One region of the Shewanella sp. POL2 genome, then DNA from elsewhere that is predicted to be linked to it. Evidence: predicted binding sites of a transcription regulator. Region 1 holds the regulator's gene; each other region holds the start of a gene.
What was found. The regulator sigma-54, encoded in region 1, starts transcription at its own class of promoters, with help from an activator protein. The targets are predictions, from matches to a motif close to GTTGGCACGNNNNTNGNNT.

Region 1 (5,220 bases):
TGGTGCTGATCAGCGGGTCTTTTAACTCTTCGCTGAGTTCATCGAGAATATCCCCGAGCTGATCTTGATCGACGAGTTGCCATAACACCTGCCGAGCTTTGGGAGGTGACGATTCTAAAATCAATGCGATATCTGACGGCGCCATATTTTGTAGCATTTGCCTGACATGCACAAACATACCACTGTTGAGGGCTTGACTCAGTTGGTCGAGACGGTGTTCGGCTTGTAAACTGTCTGAGGCTTCTACAGGCATGTTTCCTCCATGGCGGCGGTGGATGGGTTGGCGTTTAGCTATTGAGGACTTAAGCCAAAGCGCAGCAGTACATTGTAATTTAGCGCACGGGAGGGCGTCGAGTCACAAATGTGTTTTACTGGTATAAGGTGCTGAAATCAAAACCAAACAGGATACTGAATACCGGCAGGGATCATCGAGATGATACCATCAGCAGGCTTCGTCAAACTTAGCGTCGATAAGGGCACAAATGGCATTAAGTGCAGGCTCGGCATCCGGGCCTTCGGCGATGAGGGTGATGGTTTTACCCATGCCCGTCTCGAGCATGAGTAAACCCAATACACTGGCGGCAGAGGCCTGTTTTTCACCTTGGATCAGCGTAATGCTGGCATCAAACTCAGAAGCAAGCACCACGAGCTTTGTGGCGGCGCGGGCATGTAAGCCGAGTTTATTGCAGATGGTGACTTGGCGCTCAAGTTTTGGCATGGCTCAACTCTCGATGGCGCGCATTGACTTTATGTTTGCCATTACTAAAACGTTTAGCTAGTTGCTCAGCTACATAGACTGAGCGGTGTTGGCCACCTGTGCAACCAATCGCAATCGTGAGATAGCTACGATTATTGCGCTCTAAATGGGGCAACCAGGTTTCGAGCAAATTCTCGATTTGCCAGATGAACTTATTCACCAGTGGCTGACGATTTAAAAACTCCGCTACGGGTTCATCTAAACCGGTGAGAGGTCTAAGCTCCGGTTCCCAATGGGGATTTGGCAAAAAGCGCACATCAAACATAAAGTCAGCTTCGGTCGGCATACCATGCTTAAAACCGAAGGACTCGAAGTTGATCACCAGTTCCTTATCGACACTGCCAAGGAGTATTTGCCGCACTTGGTCGCTGAGTTCATAGATATTCAGATTCGAGGTATCTATATAGTGATCCATCTGCTGTGACAGCGGCTCGAGCAATTTGCCTTCAAGCTTGATGGCTTCTTGCAGTGACACTCGGCTCTTCGATAAGGGATGTAAGCGCCGCGTTTCACTGTAGCGTTTGAGCAACACTTTATCGCTGGAGTTTAAGAAGAAGCTGGTGAGTTCAGTGCCCGTAGGCAGGCTGGCAAGCTGTTTAACCAGGACTTTGTCTTGCTCTGGTAAATTGCGCACGTCAACACTGATAGCAACGAGATCGTTACTGCCTTTGAGCTGTTCAAGCAAACTACCAATCAACGGCAAAGGCAAATTATCGACACAATAGTAGCCGAGATCTTCAAGCACTCTAAGTGCGACCGATTTGCCTGAGCCTGAACGCCCTGACACTATGACCAGTTTCATCCAATGATTACCTGATAGAGTTCCGTTTCATCATGCGTCTTGCGCAATTGTTTTAATATTTGCTTGTCACTGAGCTTTTCAGCCATGCATGACAAGGTACTTAGGTGCTGCTGACATTGGTCGGCAGGCACGAGTAGTGCAAATAAAATATCGACGGGTTGTTTATCGATAGCATCAAAGGCTATCGGCTCCTCACATTTTATCAATATCGCTATGGGTTGTGTTATATCGGTTAATCGACCATGTGGAATGGCGATACCGTTACCTATACCTGTGCTACCCATCTTTTCGCGCGCCACGAGGCTTTCGAAGATCTCTTGAGATGAGAGGGTGGGGTACTGGGCAGCGGCTAAGTCGCTGATGAGTTCCAGTACCTTTTTCTTACTGCCCGGAGTGGCGCAGGTTGTGCACTCCGGCCGCAGTATGGTACGAAGTTCCATTGCTAGTGTTTTGTTAACTTCTCTTTGTGTTTAATAACCTGACGATCAAGTTTATCAATCAGGACGTCTATGGCAGCATACATATCTGCATGCTCTGAAGTCGCGAAGACTTCACCACCGGTGAGGTTGATTCTCGCTTCGGCAATCTGTTGCATTTTCTCAACATTGAGCACAACGTGCACATTATTGATCTGTTCGAAATGACGTTCAAGTTTTGAAAACTTTTCCTCAACATATGCCCGTAACGATTCAGTAATCTCGATATGGTGTCCACTTAGGTTTATTTGCATAGAAACGTCCTCCGATACTCACAATAGGCTATAAGCTTTTACGCTGATTGGAAGGGGGAATAAGCATCGCTTCTCGGTACTTCGCAATGGTTCTGCGCGCAACGTTAATTCCCTGTTCTGCCAGAAGTTGAGCCATCTTGCTGTCGCTTAATGGTTTTTTCTGGTTTTCCGCTGCAACCAGTTTCTTAATGAAAGCTCTGATTGCTGTGGATGAGCACTCACCGCCATCATCCGTCCCGACGTGGCTTGAGAAGAAATATTTTAGTTCAAAAAGTCCTTTTGGGGTATGCATGTATTTTTGAGTCGTCACCCGTGAAATGGTGGACTCATGCATTTCTACCGCTTCGGCGATATCGTTAAGGACCATAGGTTTCATGGCTTCTTCGCCATATTCGAAGAAACCCTGTTGGTATTGCACTATGCAGTTTGCCACCTTGAGCAGTGTTTCGTTGCGGCTTTCAAGGCTTTTGATAAACCATTTAGCCTCTTGCAGATGGCCACGAATAAATTGGCTATCAGCTTGATTTTTTGAACTTCGGGCCATTGCTGCATATTGCTGATTTACGTTGATTTTTGGCATGCAGTCAGGGTTTAATTCGACCACCCAACGGCCGTTTTTCTTCGACACCGATACATCGGGGATCACATATTCTTCATCGACAGGGGTGATGAGTAAACCGGGGCGAGGATTTAAGGTTTGGATCAGCGCAATACTGTCCCTTAACTCGTCTTCTTTCAGTTTGGTCTTACGCATTAACAGCCTAAAGTCGCGAGCGGCGATCAGATCTAAATGATCTTTGATCAGCATGCGGGCGTTTTCGATGTGAGGGGTATCAGGCGAAAAATGAGATAGCTGGATCAGTAAACATTCGCTTAAATCCCTTGCCGCGACACCAACGGGGTCGAAATGTTGAATACGCTTGAGCACGGCTTCAACTTCGTCGAGTTCAATCTCGGGATTGCCCATGGCTTCGAGGATATCTTCAGTGCTTTGAGTGAGATAACCTTGATCGTCAATGGCATCAATAATCGCGGTGGCAATGGCTAAATCGGTTTCAGAGAAGGGTGTGAGGTTTTTTTGCCATTCTAAATGTTCGTACAACCCCTCGCTAGTTTCCCCTTGGAAGGGCATGTCATCTTCACGGCTGGCGCCAGAACCTGAGTTTGGCGATGCGGTAAAGACTTCATCCCAAGTGGTATCCATGGGTAACTCTTCGGGCAGAGATTCTTTGGTCAGCGACTCGGCAATGTCCACGGTGGAGTTATCTTGTTCCTGTGGCTGGGCAGTCGTTTCGCTAAAGTCGGTATCGGCGATATCTTGCTTACGTTCGCTAGGCGCGTCAAATTGCTCCTCTTCCAGCTCGAGAAGAGGATTAGAGTCTAAGGCTTGCTGGATTTCTTGTTGCAGTTCCAATGACGACAGTTGCAGCAGGCGAATGGCCTGCTGAAGTTGTGGCGTCATGGTTAACTGTTGACCCAGTTTGAGCTGGAGTGACGCTTTCATGTTACCGCTGATCCCTAGGTTATTATTGTGAGTTTAGGTCGCTTGATATCATATGGATGGAGCCTAGCGCTCTCAAATTCAAGGCTTATTAGCTTTGTTTTAGTAACTATAGCCTGAATTGTTCACCTAAGTACACAGCCCTAACTTGCTGATTGTCTAAGATCTCTGCGGGTGTGCCCTCGGCAATAAGATTACCGTGACTCACAATGTAAGCATGTTCACAGACGTCTAAGGTCTCGCGCACATTGTGGTCAGTGATAAGTACTCCAAGGCCTCGGCTCTTAAGCTGCTCGATAATTTTCTTGATATCGATAACGGAGATCGGATCAACGCCCGCAAAGGGCTCATCAAGCAGAATAAACTTGGGGTTGGCCGCTAAGGCGCGGGCAATTTCGACGCGGCGACGTTCACCGCCCGATAAGGACATGCCTTGGCTGTCACGAATATGGGTGATATGGAACTCTTCTAGCAGTTGCTCTAGTGCTTCTTCGCGCTGGTCACTATTGAGCTCTTTACGGGTTTGCAGTACCGCCATGATGTTGTCGTGTACGGTTAATTTACGAAAGATACTCGCTTCCTGTGGTAGGTAACCAATACCTTTGCGGGCACGCAGATGCATAGGATCGGCGGTTAAATCATCATCGTCGATAAAGATATGGCCTTTATCGCTTTTAACTAAGCCCACGACCATGTAAAAGGTGGTGGTTTTGCCCGCGCCGTTAGGGCCGAGTAGGCCGACGACTTGACCCGTTTTGACCGTCAGGCTGACATCTTTGACAACCTGACGACTCTTATAACTCTTGGCGAGATTCTGTGCTTTTAAGGTGATTTGGGTCATTTAGAATCCTGTTTTTTCACAGGTTTATCTGTTGGTGTATTTTTGAGTTCTTCCTGATAATTATCAGGTTGAATAATGGTAATTACGCGATCATCACCATTGCCGCTACTTTCGGCGATCAGTTTTTGCTGAATAATATCGTAACGAATTAAATTGCCTGTAACTTGACTACCCGCTTGGTCTAGGGTCGCTGTACCAGTTAGGGTCAACGTCCGAGTGGCCATTTCATAGCGAATCTCTTTGGCGCTAGCAGATGCTGGGCGGCCATCATCCAGGATTTGGCTGTAGGTTGCCGGATTTCCAGTAGCCAGTAAGACTTTACTATTTTCGCCTTCGACAGAAAATGCACGGAGTTGATCCGCATGGATTTTAATTGAGCCTTGAACAACTTCAACGGGACCGAAGAAAATGATCTGATTGTTTTTAATGTCCGCAGTTTGACTGACGGCTTTAATTTTCACTTCTTGCTGTAAGTCACCGATCTTGGCGAAGGCATTCATGCTTATCATTAGCATTAGGCTGGCAAGTAATATGTTATTTTGCTTCATAGGTTCCTACTACCTGACTGGTCAATTGCACTTCCTGCGCG
Region 2 (5,220 bases), on a different contig from region 1:
GGGGATTGCGACGCCATTATTTTGGATGCTGATATTCACAAAACCCTGCTCAATACTGGCGGAGATTTGTATCTGATTATCTTCTCGGTCTTGAAATGCATGGGTATAAGCGTTGGACAATATATTACTGACGATTTGGTTTAATAGACTCACATTAGTTTGAATATTTAAGTTGGGATCGACTTGTAGGTCGGTTTTTGCGTTGAGTTTAGGATGCATTATCAAGCTAGATGCTAAAATCTCTTTAAGCTGCCTTTGCAGATTGATGCACTGATGCTCTTCGTGGCTGCGGTCGATAGCAATAGTCTTGAATTTTTGAATTAGGCTGCTGGCTTTGGTGATATTACGAACTATAAGCTCACAGCTTTGTTGATACTCGTCCAAAATCGCATTGATTTCGTCGAGTGTCGCGTGCTCACTATGGATAAGCTCTATGAGTTCTTCTATATGGTTTAATTGCGCGCTGGCCGCCGTTAAGCAAATACCAATGGGGGTATTAATTTCGTGCGCCACACCAGACACTAATCCTCCTAAGGCGGCCATTTTTTCCTGTTCAACTAACACCTGTTGTGCGCGCTTTAGAGCGGCTAAGGATTGCTCTAACTCTTGGGTTCGCTCTTTAACTTGTCTTGCTAGTTCTTCCTTATAACTACGTTCGAGTTTCAGTAAACGCTCTCTATCTTCTAATGCTGTTTGTAACTCTGCTTTAGAACTTTTCAGTGCTTCAAATGAGTTGCGAAGTTGCCCTTGCATGCTGTTAATCGCATCAGCAACTTGTTTAAACTCATCGATTTTCTCCTTACGTTCAAATTGAAGGGGTTCGAAGTCCGCGTCTAAGTTAATCCGTTTGCAGTATTTACTGAGTTTATCGAGATGTTTAGTGATGTTGTACCAAACTAAAAATAGAATAAATCCAGCGACTAAGAAGGTTTTTATGCCATTGGAGAGTAAAATAAGGATGGCTTTATCGTAAAGGCGGTCATAAATAGCATCCATGTCTACTTGTACTTCTAAAGTACCAACGTTGATATTGTCGGTCGGTGATTTATACACCAGAGGAAAGATTTTATTTAAAGTATGAGTTGGTTTTGGGGTTCCTCCGTTCCACGACTGGCCACTATCATCTTTGATTGAAATGTAGTTAATATCAGGTAGTTGGATGAGACCATTTAGTTGGGTGTTAATCAGTCTTTCATCTATTACCCAAATACTTGCGGCTAATACATCCAGGTTAGCTTTCTCGATATTAGAAAATACCCGATCAATCCGACTAACATCGCCACGATAATCGCTAATGAGTTGGTAGGCTGTCGTCATTAGTGTGATTAAGGAGCTGAATAGCACAATTGACAAGGTGAGGTGCCTACCAATCGGGCTTTTTATAAATTGACTGAAGAATGTCAGCATCTTAAATAATCTTTATCTGATAGCAAGTTGAATGCTTATAAGCATAGACTCAAGCTTAAAAAATTTCGCATGTTATCCCAGTGAAAAATCCCTCAATATTGAACAAAGCAATGGCATCAAACTTGCTTGGTCTTGGCTAAGTTCAATTTTTTGTCACTGGGATAACACTATGATTAAACTCAAATTCGATTCAGTGAAGTTGTTTAGCCCTAAGAAGGTAATGTTTCGGGTTATGCTGTGGCTAATGGTGAGTTGTGCGGTTTTATTGGCGATGCCGTCAAATATTCTTACTTTGCTGGCACTGGATAAGTTTGTACCCGAGCACGCACATTTTGTCGGGCTTGGACTTATTATCTCGATCGCGTATTTTTTAACTCAGTTATTGAACTTGGGATTAGATGAGTCGATTCGTCATTTAAGTGATAAGCGCATCACCGAGACCATTGAAGCAAAAGTTAATTTGCTGGATCGTGCAGAGCGAGCATTATTACGAGAATTCTTTTTGCAAGGAGCCACTATTTTGACATTGCCGCAAAACGAACCCGCGGTCAAAAGTTTGCTCAGTGCTTGTATCCTCGAATGTTTAGGTAATGAACGTCATTACGCAATCCAAGGGCCCACAGCAGACTATAAAATTTCAATGAAAGCACGTATCTACTTAAATCGGGGCGTTTTACGTTTACCTGCAGGGGAACCAAGTGAAGAAGAAATGCAACATCTGATTAAAGCGCGCCCGCAGTTTCTCAATGGCTTAGTACAAAACCGTAAACACGCAGCTTAAGTGTAGCGTTGGCTCTAACTCGAAATTACAGGCATAAAAAATGGGGGTTAATGGAACCCCCATAACAACGTGCAATTTTTACAAGCTACAATGAACAGAATAACAATTTGGAAGCAAAAACTACGATTGTTGCGCTGACTTCACGATAAACATCCAAGTGATATAAGAAATTATCCCTATAGTGCTAAAGATAACGATCATTGAAAGTAAACCAATTGGGTTACCGAACATTAAATCTAACCAAAATGCCATGATTGAAATCCTCTTTCTTGTGAAGTCATCCATACACTAGCGCTCTTACTGTCAGCAAATACTGATCCTGATCAATAAAAAATCGACGTCCTAAAACAATCTTGTAACCAAAGATTAACCCTGTGATCTACCTCAAATTTAGCGGGTGATGAAATTTTATCAAACTCAATCTTTTGGGCTTTGTTTCTTACTTCATTCGGGACTAGTCTTAAGAGTAGTAACTATTAAGTGATACCAAGAACAAGGTATTTGCTAATCCGTTTTAGCATTGATTGAAGTTAGACTGCATTTTTGAAGGAGCCAAAAATGGCTAGCACCACTGTTAAAAGGGGCACTATGGGATATGGTATTATTTTCGCTCCCATGGTCTTACTTTTATATCCCCTTTATTGTTTGCTTAGTAGCGCGCATTGGGTTGCAACCTTATGTTTAATTGCACTTGCCCTTATTCTATTTTTTAACATTAACAAACTTATCCGTAATCTGAGGCACCTCGAGCGTGCGGCTCATCACTTGGGTGACGGTGATTTGAGTTACCAGCTTGATGAGAAAGATGCGGGAGTGTTTCACACTGTCGTTCACAGCATCAATCGCATGGGTGAAGATGTGAGTCGTACTATTCTATCTCTAGTTGATACCAGCGAATGGATGAAGAAGGTCGCCACCGACATCAAGACGATTAGTGAGCAGGCAAAACAAGGCGTTCTGGAGCAAGAACGTCAAACCGAGCTTGCGGCAACGGCCATGACCCAGATGGTTTCAACCGTACAAGAAGTGTCACACAATGCGGCTAATACCGCGCAAGCCGCTGATATTGCGCAGACTTCAGCTAAGCATGGTGATGAAGTCATGGGCGCTATTGTCAATAAAATCAGCGATATGACGTCGCAAATTCACCAAACAAAAGCAGTGATTGAACACCTTGCCGCCGATACGAATAGCATTAGCAGCATTATTGAGACTATCTCGCAAGTAGCCGAACAAACCAACTTATTGGCTCTTAATGCGGCGATTGAGAGTGCTCGAGCGGGTGAGCATGGCCGTGGATTTGCGGTTGTTGCCGATGAAGTCCGTAATTTGGCAAAACGTACCTCAGAGGCGACCGCTGAAATTCAACAGCAGATAACCGCATTACAAAAGGGCGCTCAACAAGGGGTTGAAGTGATGTTAAAAAACGTCACTATCGCCGACGAAACCGCCTTGATGGTAGAGAAAGCGCATCAATCTTTGGGTGAAATTGTCACTCACGTTGAAAGCATTACGGATATGTCTCATCAAATTGCCACTGCATCGGAAGAGCAGCATGCCGTTGCAGAGGAAATTAACAAAAATATCAACGCGATGACTGAATTAGCGTTGAAAAATGCACATCATACTAATCTAACCAATCTATCTAGTCTTAAGGTTTATAATATGTCTCAGGAGATTGGTTCACTGCTACATCGTTTCCATGTGGATAAGCAGCTATTTACCTCTAATCAAGCCCAAAGCCAACTATTTGTAAAATGGGGGCCAGAACTTGATATCGGTATGCCGGAGATTAACCGCCAGCATCAACGCTTAGTCTCTCTTGTTAACGAATTGCACCGTACCTTAAGCGAAGCCTATGGCCTCGAAGCGATTAAACGGATTGTTCAAGGACTTGTGGATTACACCGCGAATCATTTTTCCTATGAAGAAGAGTTGTTTGCTCGTTTTGGATACCCACAAACTATTGCCCATAAGGAGAAACATGCGCAGCTTGTTGGTCAAGTGCTTGATTTTCAAAAGCGGGTTGGTAGAGGTGAAGATGTGGCTGACGAGTTAATGGTATTCTTAAAATCTTGGTTGGTTAACCATATTCAAAAAAGTGACAAGGAATATACGCAGTTTTTACTTTCCCATGGCGCTGAGTAGATTAAGATGCTGTTTTAAGAGTCATCGAGCTGTATCCAAGGTAAAATTAATAGACGCCGGATTTTTGAGCGGTTAAAACTAATTTGCCAACAAGGTCTTTAAAAGGGCTTGCCATTGTCTTTGGCAAAGGTATAATTCCCACCACTTAGAGCCAGCTAGTTGTTTTTATTAGCTCTAAGTATTGATAATGCCAGAGTGGTGAAATCGGTAGACACAGCGGATTCAAAATCCGCCGCCCTTAAAAGCGTGACGGTTCGAGTCCGTCCTCTGGTACCATCCCTTTCAAAGGGACTCAAACCGACCTAGAGTCGGTTTTTTTGTGTCTTAAATTTGCTCCAAACATGCAACTTAGTGGGACTCGGCAATATCCATTTGTGTCATAGTCACGCCTTTGATTTGGGCATAGATAGCCTTTCCTGGAGCGAGTTGTAACTCGTCACAAGCCCATGGGGTGATGTTGGCCCACAGTTCTTCTTTGCCTAGTGCAATTTTTAGCTGAATTTGCTCGCCATTATCGCTGGGGTAGAGCTCTTTTATGTTTCCTCTTAGTAAGTTACGAATACTCGAGCCTTTAGGTTCTTCAGTGCAAACCGAAACATGGTTCGCTTGAATGCGTACCTTTAACTGTTTATGGGTGGGGGGCAATTGGCCGCTGACCCAGAGCTGATTGCCGTCATCCATCAACAGTCTGGTCATTGGATAATCAGGATGTCTGTCGGCGATTCTGGCGCTCAGCAGCGAACTTAATTCCTGCAATGGTACCCAGGGGCGCATTTGTTCACTATTCCATACCTGTGTTAGCGGTCCTTGGGCGATCATTTTTCCTTGATGTAACACCAACATATGGTCGGCAAGTTGTAGGATTTCATCCAAGCTGTGGCTCA
Region 3 (5,220 bases), on a different contig from region 1:
TCCTCTTTTTAGGCGCATCCGAATCCATTGCTGGCCTTACTGATGAATTTGATATGGTTCGTTGTAACCCTGGCATTTATTACCAAAAGAAAGCTTAAGGGTTTGATTTTAATTGATAATTACCGGCATAGTTCGGTAATTTTTTTATCTGCTATATCCCTCACAAACTTTATTACCTCCCATAAAAGTATTGGCACATGAATTGCTTTGTTCCCGTGAGTGACACGATGGAGGCAATTTTATGGCGATTAATTTTGATAAGGCACTGGGTGTTCACCAATTCACGTTGGGGATCCGTGCTGAGCGGGCTGAAGTGATTTCAAGCAATATCGCAAATGCTGATACGCCACATTATAAAGCCCGTGACGTCGATTTTTCTGCCGCCTTAAATGTTGCTAAAACCCAGCAACAACAGCGTAATAGCTTAGAGATGACCGCTGATGAGCAGCATTTTGGGCTAGCGCAGCTAACCGGGCAGTACGTTAAATTTCGAGTGCCGAATCAACCCGATACTGGGGATGGCAATACTGTCGACGTTCAACAAGAGCAATCAGCATTTATGCAAAATGCTCTCGAATATCAAATGTCTCTGGGGTTTTTAGACAGTAAATTTAGCGGTATGAAAAAAGCGCTGAGAGGGGATTAATCATGAGTTTATTTAATATCTTCGATGTTGCGGGGTCTGGCATGTCAGCCCAGTCTCTGCGGCTAAATACTACCGCGAGTAACATTGCTAACGCAGATTCAGTCTCCAGCAGTGTAGATAAAACTTACCGTTCTCGTCATCCTATTTTCGAAGCAGAAATGGCCAAGGCGCAAAGTCAGCAACAAGCTTCCCAAGGTGTCACGGTGAAAGGCATAGTCGAGAGTGATAAGCCCCTATTAAAAGAGTATTCGCCGGATCATCCGATGGCGGATGCTGATGGCTTTATTTACAAACCAAATGTCAATGTCATGGAAGAAATGGCTGACATGATTTCAGCTTCTCGCTCATATCAGATGAATGTTCAAGTGGCTGAGGCGGCAAAATCTATGCTGCAACAAACACTTGGGATGGGTAAATAATATGCGTTATTTAGGAGGTACGTTGTGAGCCTCATTAACCAACTGAGTCAAACCTCATCGCAGCTGACTCAAACAAACACTCAATCGAATACGGTATCAACCAATACCACGAAAACCTCGACTAGCTCGACAGGTAACCCATTTTTGGATGGATTACGTTTGCCGAATAGTTCTGCTGTTCCAGAGGCTAAGAGTCAGCAGCTCACTCAAGAGGATTTTTTCTCATTACTCAGCCAGCAGTTATCGATGCAGGATCCCTTCAAGCCCGTTGATAACGACCAGATGATTGCACAAATGGCATCTTTTTCTACAGTCGATGGCATTTCTAAGTTAAATGATCAAATCGTTAATTTAAACAGTGTGATGACATCAAGCCAAGCTTTGCAAGCATCGGGATTAGTTGGGCGAAAAGTGCTGTTACCGACAGATACGGGTTATATCTCTGCAGAAAGCCCAGGCTTAAATGGTGTGATCAGTACTTCAGAGAAAATTCCCGTCATTAATGTTCGAATCGAAGATGATAAAGGGCAAGTCGTTAGAACATTTACTGTTGATGGTAGTAAGGGTGGTAACACTGATGTCAAGTGGGATGGTTTGAATGATAAAGGAGAACCCGTTGCTGCAGGTAATTACTCGATTAAAGCATCGGGTTTGGTGAATGATAAATCACAAGCGTTAGCTGTATCGACCTATGCGCATGTGACCAGTGTTTCTTTAGGTACTGCAGCGACTGGCGCCATTTTAAATCTCAAGGGTGGAATGGCCTTTAAACTGTCGGATGTACTTGCGATTAGTGAAGTTTAATCGTTATCAAGATTGTAAATGGACATCACACTTGTCCATCATTGAATTGAGCAAATGTAGAGGTGAATTATGTCGTTTAACATTGCATTGAGTGGCATTTCTGCTGCGCAGAAAGATTTGAATACTACTGCGAACAATATCGCGAATGCTAACACCATTGGCTTTAAAGAGTCGCGTGCTGAATTTGCGGATGTTTACGCTAATTCAATTTTCTCAAACTCAAAAACCGCTGTGGGTGGCGGTGTGGCTACGAGCCAAGTGGCGCAGCAATTCCACCAAGGTAGTTTGCAACTGACGAATAACTCGTTAGATTTAGCGATTAAAGGCGGTTGGCTTTTTTGTAACTGCGTCCGAGATAGGTACCTTGGATCATCAGTTTACTCGGGCAGGTGCTTTCAAAGTCGACAAAAATAATTATATGGTTGACTCAGCAGGGAATTTTTTGCAGACCTTTCCAGTAGATAAAGATGGTAACTCTACCTCTGTCAGTTTAACGACAGCTAAGCCAGTACAAATTCCTGATACTGCAGGTAGCCCTGTTCAAACTGAAAACGTGACTTTGCAGATGAATTTAAATGCAAAAGAAGGTTCACTCGATCCTGCTGCTTTTGATCCCTTAGACTCCAAAACCTATAACAGTGTGACATCCATGACGATTTATGACTCTCTGGGTGAGCCACATATCATGACGACCTATTTCGTCAAGCCAAATAATGGCTCATATAATGGTGAAAACAACTGGGTTGCATACTATGCCATTGATGGTAAACAAGTTGATATTTCTGGCCCTGCTGGTACATATCAGACTGACACCAATGGTGATGGCACTCCCGATGCCTCTGGCACAGCTCAAACGGCTGGCGGCTGGAAGGGATCGGTTCTGAAGTTTAATTCTGTCGGTGTGTATACTGGGAGTGATCCGGCAGTCGTTGCCACCGAAGCGCTAGGGGTTGGCGGCGCTGGTGTGTTAGGCCCTGGTGCTGATGGCACTCAAGCCGTGACTATTAAATTTAATGCACCAACCCAATATTCAGCTCCTTTTGCCGCCACTGAATTGTCACAGGACGGTACCACAGTAGGGCGTTTAACCAATGTCGAAATTGGTGAAGATGGTTTGATCACTGCCAGTTATTCCAATGGTTCAACAGTGCCATTAGCCCGCGTTGCTTTAGTTCGCTTTGCAAACGAGCAAGGTTTGACACAAGTGGGTAATACCTCGTGGAAAGCCAGTTTATCGTCAGGTCCTGCGCTGGCTGGTGAGCCTAACAGTGGTACGTTTGGTAGTCTCAGTTCTTCAGCGTTAGAGCAATCTAACATTGACTTGACGACTGAGCTGGTGGATTTGATTTCGGCACAACGTAACTTCCAAGCCAACTCACGTACGCTGGAAGTGAATAACACTCTGCAACAAACTGTTCTGCAAATTCGTTAAGTTAATCTTGCCTCTGCTAAGTGTTGCCGCAAGCGGCAACACTTAGCCTCTTTCTGTTGTGCATTCATTCGTTTATTAAAATCTCCTAATTTATCAGTTAACTAGCTGCTTATTTTATTGGCATGATGCTTGCTTTGCTATTGTCAGGTTGAAACTTTGACGGAGCAGTCTGTGGACAAATTCCTTTATATCTCCATGAGCGGCGCTAAGCAAAATATGAATGAGTTGGCGTTGCGTGCCAACAACTTAGCCAACGCAAATACCGATGGATTTAAGTCGGATATGGCGCAAGCCAGATCGATGCAAGCCTTTGGTGAAGGATTGCCGACAAGGGTCTTTGCCATGGTTGAAACCCCCTCCGCCAATTTTCGTTCGGGCCCGATTAAATCTACTGGACGCGATCTTGACGTTGCCATTAAAGGTGACGGTTGGTTTGCCGTGCAAGCACAGGATGGTAGTGAAGCTTATACCCGTTCTGGCAGTCTCAGTTTTGACTCAACAGGTTTATTGCATAACGACCGTGGTAATCCCGTGATGGGTGATGCCGGACCGATTGTGTTACCGCTGCCAATTGAAAAGGTCACTATTTCACAGGATGGGATTATCTCTGTTCGTCCTCAAGGTGCGACGACAGAAGTCGTCGAAGAGGTAGGAAGATTAAAGTTAGTAAACCCTGGCAATGCACAAATGATGCGCGGCGAGGATGGGTTGTTCCGTTTGGTATCCGGTGATCCGGCGCCTGCCGATCCTAGTGTATTTGTTGAAAGTGGTGCTGTAGAGGGCAGTAACGTCAACCCCGTGGATGAGATGGTGTCCTTAATCGACCTACAGCGACAATTTGAATTGCAAGTGAAGATGATGAAAACCGCGGAAGAAAATGACCGCGCTTCATCCTCATTAATGCGGATTAGTTAGGAGATAAATTATGCATCCAGCGTTATGGATTAGTAAAACTGGCTTAGACGCACAGCAAACCGATATTGCGGTGATTTCAAACAACGTCGCTAACGCCAGCACTGTGGGCTATAAAAAAAGCCGCGCGGTATTTGAGGACTTACTTTATCAAACTGTTAACCAAGCGGGTGGGATCAGCGCCTCTAACACTAAGTTGCCAAACGGTTTGAACATTGGTGCGGGTACCAAGGTGGTAGCCACCCAAAAAATGTTTACCCAAGGCAATATGCTGACCACGGATAACTCGCTCGATTTGATGATTGAAGGCCCAGGATTTTTCGAAGTGCAGCTCCCCGATGGGACTACGGCTTATACCCGTAATGGTCAATTTACCTTAGATGATACAGGGCAAATTGTCACGCCGGGTTCGGGTTATGTGTTGCAACCTGCGATCACTATTCCTGAGGATGCAACCAGTATTACGGTCTCTGCTGAAGGGGAAGTTTCGGTAAAACACCAGGTGCGGCGGAAAACCAGGTCGTTGGGCAGCTCAGTATGACCGACTTTATTAACCCGTCGGGTTTAGATCCTATGGGACAAAACCTATACACCGAAACTGGTGCGAGTGGTACGCCTATTCAAGGCACTGCATCACTTGATGGTATGGGAGCGATTCGTCAAGGTGCGTTAGAAACCTCTAACGTGAACGTGACCGAAGAGCTAGTTAACCTCATTGAAAGTCAGCGGATCTACGAGATGAACTCCAAAGTGATTTCGGCGGTCGATCAGATGCTGGCTTATGTGAATCAGAATCTATAGAGGCACATGATCATGGCTAGATATCTACTATTGGCTAGTACGCTCTTGCTGGCGGCATGTAGTTCAACTCCAAAGAAGCCGATTGCGGATGATCCCTTCTATGCCCCAGTTTATCCCGAAGCACCACCGACTAAAATTGCTGCAACGGGGTCGATTTACCAAGATAGCCAAGCGGCGAGTCTTTACTCGGATATTCGTGCCCATAA
Region 4 (5,220 bases), on a different contig from region 1:
TAACTCGCGCACATTCCCCGGCCAAGCGTGGGCCGCAATCGCCTCTAAACTTGAGTGCGAGAACACTTTGCTCTGTTTTTCCGCCGCATTGCGATAGGCCAGAAAATGCTTCGCAAGTCCGACTATATCTTCCGCGCGCTCCCGCAATGGCGGCACTTGAATAGGGAAATGCGCTAAGCGAAAGTACAAATCTTCCCGCAGTTGTCCTTGCTCAATCGCCACTAAAGGATCGCGGTTTGTCGCCGCCACAATGCGCACATTGGCCTTGAGCACCTTAGGGCTACCGACGGGACGATATTCGCTATTTTCAAGCACTCTGAGTAACTTCACTTGATGCTCAATCGGCATTTCGGTGACTTCATCGAGGAATAAGGTGCCGCCTTCGGCCTGCTCAAATACCCCTTGGTGATCGCGAGTCGCGCCGGTGAAGGCGCCTTTAATATGGCCGAAGAGTTCACTATCGACCAATTCTGGGCTCAAGGCGCCACAGTTAATCGCAATATAGGGCTTATTCACCCGCGGGCTGGCTAAGTGAATGGTATTGGCGACCAGTTCTTTACCCGCGCCACTCTCACCGATAATCAACACATTGCTCTCGGCGGCCGACACGCGGCGGATAGTGCGATACAAACGGTGCATAGGTAACGAGGAGCCCACCAGCAAACCATATTGGTCTAACTCGCTAGCATAGGGACGAATGCGCGTCGAGGTATTAGCAACCAGATGCTGGGCAAAATCGGCTAAGGTTTCGCACAGCAAGGACATATCGATGGGCTTACGGAAATGGTAGCCCGCGTATTTGGACAATAGTGTATCGAGGTGAGGATTCGGCAGGCCATCGGAGAGAAAAATAAACTCCACATCCGCAATGGCGCTGGACTCGAGTAAGGCTAAGTAATCTTCACGGCTAAGACGGGGCAGCTCAATGATCGCCACATCGATACGATTGGCCTCCAGCTGACTAATCCAAGATAAATCATCGCTACTGCGTAGCTTGTTGTAGGTCTGTGCGCCTTCGAGCTTCACTAATGCCTGCTCGGTTTCGACGTCCTGTAGATGATAGAAAAGCGTTGGTCGGATCATCTTGTGCCACTCCCTGTGAATAAGGAATCACTGTATGCCAGCTGTGAAACTTTAACAATCTTAACGGTAAGAGTTGCCGACAATAGTCGGCCTACTGGCGACAATGGATAAATATCATCAGTTAAATCAAACCATTAACTTATCATTAAAAAGTGAACGAAATATGCATAGAAGCTGAATGAAACTGATATTTCCATGAAAATGTGGGCAATCCGTGTCGGCGGAGCTGCCCAAACTACCACAGGAGGTCGTTATGACGTCTAATGTTGCGCAACATCAGACCGAGCTGAGCGCCGATATTAAGCTGGTTAATGAGTTAATCGAGCTGACGCAAACCGGTGTGGATTTTTATACTCGGGCCAATACCACTGTCGATGACTACAGCCTAAAACGCATTTTTATTGCCCAAATCAACACATACCAAGGGATGCTGGCGCGATTTAGGCAACTGCTCGCCCAATCATTACAGTACATAGGCCCGCACTCGGTGCCGCCGTCGCAGACTCGGCCCTATGCCGATGTCGATGCTTTACTTATTAAACAACAACTCGCCGATGCCCTCGTCGTACTCTGTGAGCTTGAGCGTCAGCGCCTTAACCACCTCAAACAGTTAATTAAAAAGGCCAATCACCCGAGGTTAATCAGCCAATTGGCCGAGGATATTGCCTGGCTACAAATCCATTTAGATACCTTACACCTGCGCTGCCAAGCCCAGTAAGGCAGCAATGCCAGCCAATAACGCGGCCAACTGAGCCGCGTTTTTGTTGCCTGCGATCTGGCGATTCTTAACGCCTATCTTGCTTAAGCCCAATCGCTTTATCACCCTCGGTAATATTTACATTTTGTCGGTAAAAAGCGCCGAGCTTGCTTTTTGATTTAACAGTCGAAACGAGCCGGAAACAAATATAACCAATTTAAAATCAATAAGATAAAAATATTGGCACGATTCACGCTTTAGTCCCTTCGAGATAACAACGGAGGATATCATTATGAAAAACACGACAACTTTAGCCTTAACCACCTTACTTGTCGGTTCTATCAGCTTAAATGTGACCGCCGCACAGGATTGGAAAGACGATGCCAAAGATGCTTGGCTCGATGGCAAGGCCGAAACGACTTTGTTGCTTAATACTAACCTCAACTCCTTTGACATTATGACCGACGTGAAAAACGGCCATGTGACCTTAACCGGTAAAGTGGAAAGCAGTGTCGATAAGGCGCTCGCAGCGGAGCTGATCAAAAGCTTGGATGGGGTAAAAGGGGTTGAAAACAAATTAACCGTGATGAATGAAAACGAGAGCACCAGTGAGGTAGTGAAGACCTTAACCGACTCTAAGGTCGCAACTGTGGTGAAAACCCGCCTATTGTTCTCGACCGACGTTTCGGGCACCCAAATTAATGTAGATGTTGCCGATGGCGTAGTGACCTTACAGGGTGAAGTGGCCAGCGATGCCGAGCGTCAATTAGCACTGACCATTGCCAAAAATACCGATGATGTGAAAAAAGTCGTCGATAAGATCAAAGTCAAAACCTCATAATGGTCCTGACATTCCGCCCTTGCTAATTCAACCCTTTATAACTCAGCTGTTGGTATTAGTCACTCGGGCAAAAACCACAAAACCAGCTTCGGCTGGTTTTGTTTTATCGGCGCGATGTTATGTTAATCATGCCTTAGGCTTCCAGTTCAAGGCAGAAGCTAAATTCATAAAAATGTTGACCGTTTTCAATGCTTATCGCCATAGTGCCATATAGCCCTGTGAGTTCACCCGCGCCAGAATGGGGAACGACCTCAAGGTGTAAGCGGTTTTGCCCATCGGTCATAATGCCAAAATGTTGCAGCACAAAACTGCCCTGTCTGCCGCACAGTTTACCCACGACTTGTTCAATCGCCACATAACCAGCAGAGCCTTTTACCGCGGTCATGGCACTGAGCATTTCGCCTTGGCTGCGGGCCTCTAGCTCACCATAAAAGGTTTTATCTAAAGTCATTCTGCCCAAATTCACACCGCCCACACCTGTGGCATAGGCATTCTCGGGATTGAGCTTAACATCAAATTTGCCTGTGACTTTGGTCATTTCCATAACACGCTCCTTGTTTTAATTTTATGTTTTATGCCAAAACCTTCGTTTTCCGGCCGCTAGATGAAATAAATACCTCAGCCGCAGCTGAGGTAAAATTAACTTAGCATAAGCCCCGCTCTAAACCTAATGCAGCGCTTTGATTTCTGATTCACTGACACCGATTTTAAGGGTTTTCATTACAGTTGGCGGTGTTGTCATGGGTTGTTCAGCCGCCCTCTCACGGTAAGTAACAGCTACTTTAAATGGGGATTCAAAGGGATAAACAGGTTCAATATTATCGACCTCAATACGATCGCCAATAAATACACTGCCTAAGTGCTGCACACGATTTTGGCCATAATCTAGGCTAAACAAGCCGAGATACCAGAACACACCTGAACCTTGGTTAGTCACAATAAAAGGCGCCACAAAGGGCATGGTTTGCTGCTGTGGATCATCCTGTAATGGCGCATCACTTTGGGTATCAGGCTCTAAAGCGGGGTCAAAATTAAGCGGAGTAACTCGTAAATAATCTAATAACACTCGGCCTTTAGCCTCGCCATCCTGATAGTCCCCAATAGCAAACTCCGTTTGTTTAACGTTAATAAAGTGGGTTAACACTACGGCTTTGTGGCTGTCCGGTAAGCTCACTTCAAATTTATTAGCGGTATTTAAACTAAACAGCTTAAGCATCACTTCCGAGGCATTAGCAACGGGCTTGACTTCACTGGGTACCACAGATTCAAGCGCATCTTCACTGCTTAATAATTTGGCTTCTTGGGCTTTTGCCTTAGCATCAGCCTGCGCCATGGCCTCATCGTATTGCAATACTTGGCCATCTTCCATGACCATGTAAATATCATCATTGGTCATGTTAAAGCGATAAACTCCCACGGCAAGAATACTCAGCACTAGGACTGTCGCCGCGATGGTGACTTTAACAAACATACTCATTTTCTCCCCCAATAGCCTAAGTGCTGTATCATTTGCGCTGATGGCAAAACCAGCCTTGCTGATAGCATCAAAAAATCGCTCTTTCTACAAGGCCAAAATCGCATATTTTTGCTTTAGTCAGCACAAGTTCAGCAAGTGAACCCATGCTGGCATATATATGATTCAGCCTTTTCATTAATGTTCGCAATCGGGCTATAATTCCTTGGCTTAAACGACACCAGCAGTCTTGAACAACGATCGAGTATTAAGGATTTAATTGCCAATGACCAATGCCTCTACTAGCCCATTTGCCGTGTTAAACCAAACCACGGCACACTCGTTTAATGAACAAAAAAACTTAATTAAGCGCGTCTTTAAGGGCAAACCAGTGCAATGTCCAAGCTGCAATCAAACCCTCAAAGTCATCTTGCCCGAGACCGCCAAAGCCGAGCAAGCCGCAGGCATTTTCTGCCCTAAGGGGTGTACTGATATCGAACTCGATATGGAAGCCGTGACGGGGATTTAATCGACAGCTTTCGCATTACCATGGGGTTAATTTCTCGCGAAAATAATGGCGATAATATCCCACTAAATTGCTGCCAATAAACAACATTTCCATTAAGACCGCCACTGGCGAGCCTACTAAGATATTGTGGACTAACCAAAAACTGGTGCCGACTATCATCAGTAGCCGCAAGTCTTTATCACGTTGACAAAATGCCGCACGGGTTTGAAATAGTGTACCGATACAACTGATCACACTCACAAGCCCGCTGAAGGTCAAGCTACTCATCAGTACCGCTGCCCCGCTAAAACCCCACATGGCCTTTTTAGACGTAGTAAAAATACTGGTGAGATAACGCACTGTGGCAATCCCCATCAATCCCGCCGCAGTCCATTGTGCTAAAAAGCAAAAGTGGATTGAAATCAAGATCCCCGACATAAATAAGCAAGCGACAATGCGTTCGCGCGCTTTAAATTGAAACGATATCACGTCAAATACGATGGCAATGGCCACCAACAATTGCGACAGAGTAAAAGCATCCACAATAGGCTCCTTAAAAGTTCGGTATAGGCTTAGACGTCGCCCAACAACAAACGGATTTGCTTGGATTAGCAATCGCTAAGGAGCATGAAGGGAAT

Region 2: SHEWPOL2_RS09975 (superinfection exclusion B family protein) is a predicted target of sigma-54. The motif match lies at 1,517-1,535, and genes of this name have one in related genera.
Region 3: flgF (flagellar basal-body rod protein FlgF) is a predicted target of sigma-54. The motif match lies at 3,418-3,436, and genes of this name have one in related genera.
Region 4: SHEWPOL2_RS02480 (BON domain-containing protein) is a predicted target of sigma-54. The motif match lies at 2,020-2,038, and genes of this name have one in related genera.

The regions. Positions count from the first base shown of each region.
Region 1 is NZ_AKZL01000133.1:2,146-7,365, reverse strand. It holds gene mgtE (magnesium transporter) at 1-253, opposite strand, end outside; gene SHEWPOL2_RS20890 (HPr family phosphocarrier protein) at 443-718, opposite strand; gene rapZ (RNase adapter RapZ) at 705-1,559, opposite strand; gene ptsN (PTS IIA-like nitrogen regulatory protein PtsN) at 1,556-1,999, opposite strand; gene hpf (ribosome hibernation promoting factor) at 2,002-2,289, opposite strand; gene SHEWPOL2_RS20870 (RNA polymerase factor sigma-54) at 2,318-3,793, opposite strand; gene lptB (LPS export ABC transporter ATP-binding protein) at 3,900-4,631, opposite strand; gene lptA (lipopolysaccharide transport periplasmic protein LptA) at 4,628-5,179, opposite strand; gene lptC (LPS export ABC transporter periplasmic protein LptC) at 5,166-5,220, opposite strand, start outside.
Region 2 is NZ_AKZL01000030.1:8,277-13,496, reverse strand. It holds gene SHEWPOL2_RS09980 (ATP-binding protein) at 1-1,407, opposite strand, end outside; gene SHEWPOL2_RS09975 (superinfection exclusion B family protein) at 1,577-2,188, shown strand; gene SHEWPOL2_RS09970 (DUF3149 domain-containing protein) at 2,309-2,440, opposite strand; gene SHEWPOL2_RS09965 (bacteriohemerythrin) at 2,747-4,336, shown strand; tRNA gene SHEWPOL2_RS09960 (tRNA-Leu) at 4,526-4,612, shown strand; gene modC (molybdenum ABC transporter ATP-binding protein ModC) at 4,685-5,220, opposite strand, start outside.
Region 3 is NZ_AKZL01000001.1:64,298-69,517, reverse strand. It holds gene SHEWPOL2_RS00340 (protein-glutamate O-methyltransferase CheR) at 1-98, shown strand, start outside; gene flgB (flagellar basal body rod protein FlgB) at 242-646, shown strand; gene flgC (flagellar basal body rod protein FlgC) at 649-1,065, shown strand; gene flgD (flagellar hook assembly protein FlgD) at 1,090-1,869, shown strand; partial or broken gene flgE (flagellar hook protein FlgE) at 1,939-3,301, shown strand; gene flgF (flagellar basal-body rod protein FlgF) at 3,473-4,216, shown strand; partial or broken gene flgG (flagellar basal-body rod protein FlgG) at 4,227-5,014, shown strand; gene flgH (flagellar basal body L-ring protein FlgH) at 5,027-5,220, shown strand, end outside.
Region 4 is NZ_AKZL01000006.1:4,245-9,464, forward strand. It holds gene SHEWPOL2_RS02470 (sigma-54 dependent transcriptional regulator) at 1-1,083, opposite strand, end outside; gene SHEWPOL2_RS02475 (hypothetical protein) at 1,337-1,801, shown strand; gene SHEWPOL2_RS02480 (BON domain-containing protein) at 2,073-2,621, shown strand; gene SHEWPOL2_RS02485 (DUF3224 domain-containing protein) at 2,755-3,165, opposite strand; gene SHEWPOL2_RS02490 (hypothetical protein) at 3,289-4,098, opposite strand; gene SHEWPOL2_RS02495 (hypothetical protein) at 4,361-4,603, shown strand; gene SHEWPOL2_RS02500 (YgjV family protein) at 4,619-5,125, opposite strand.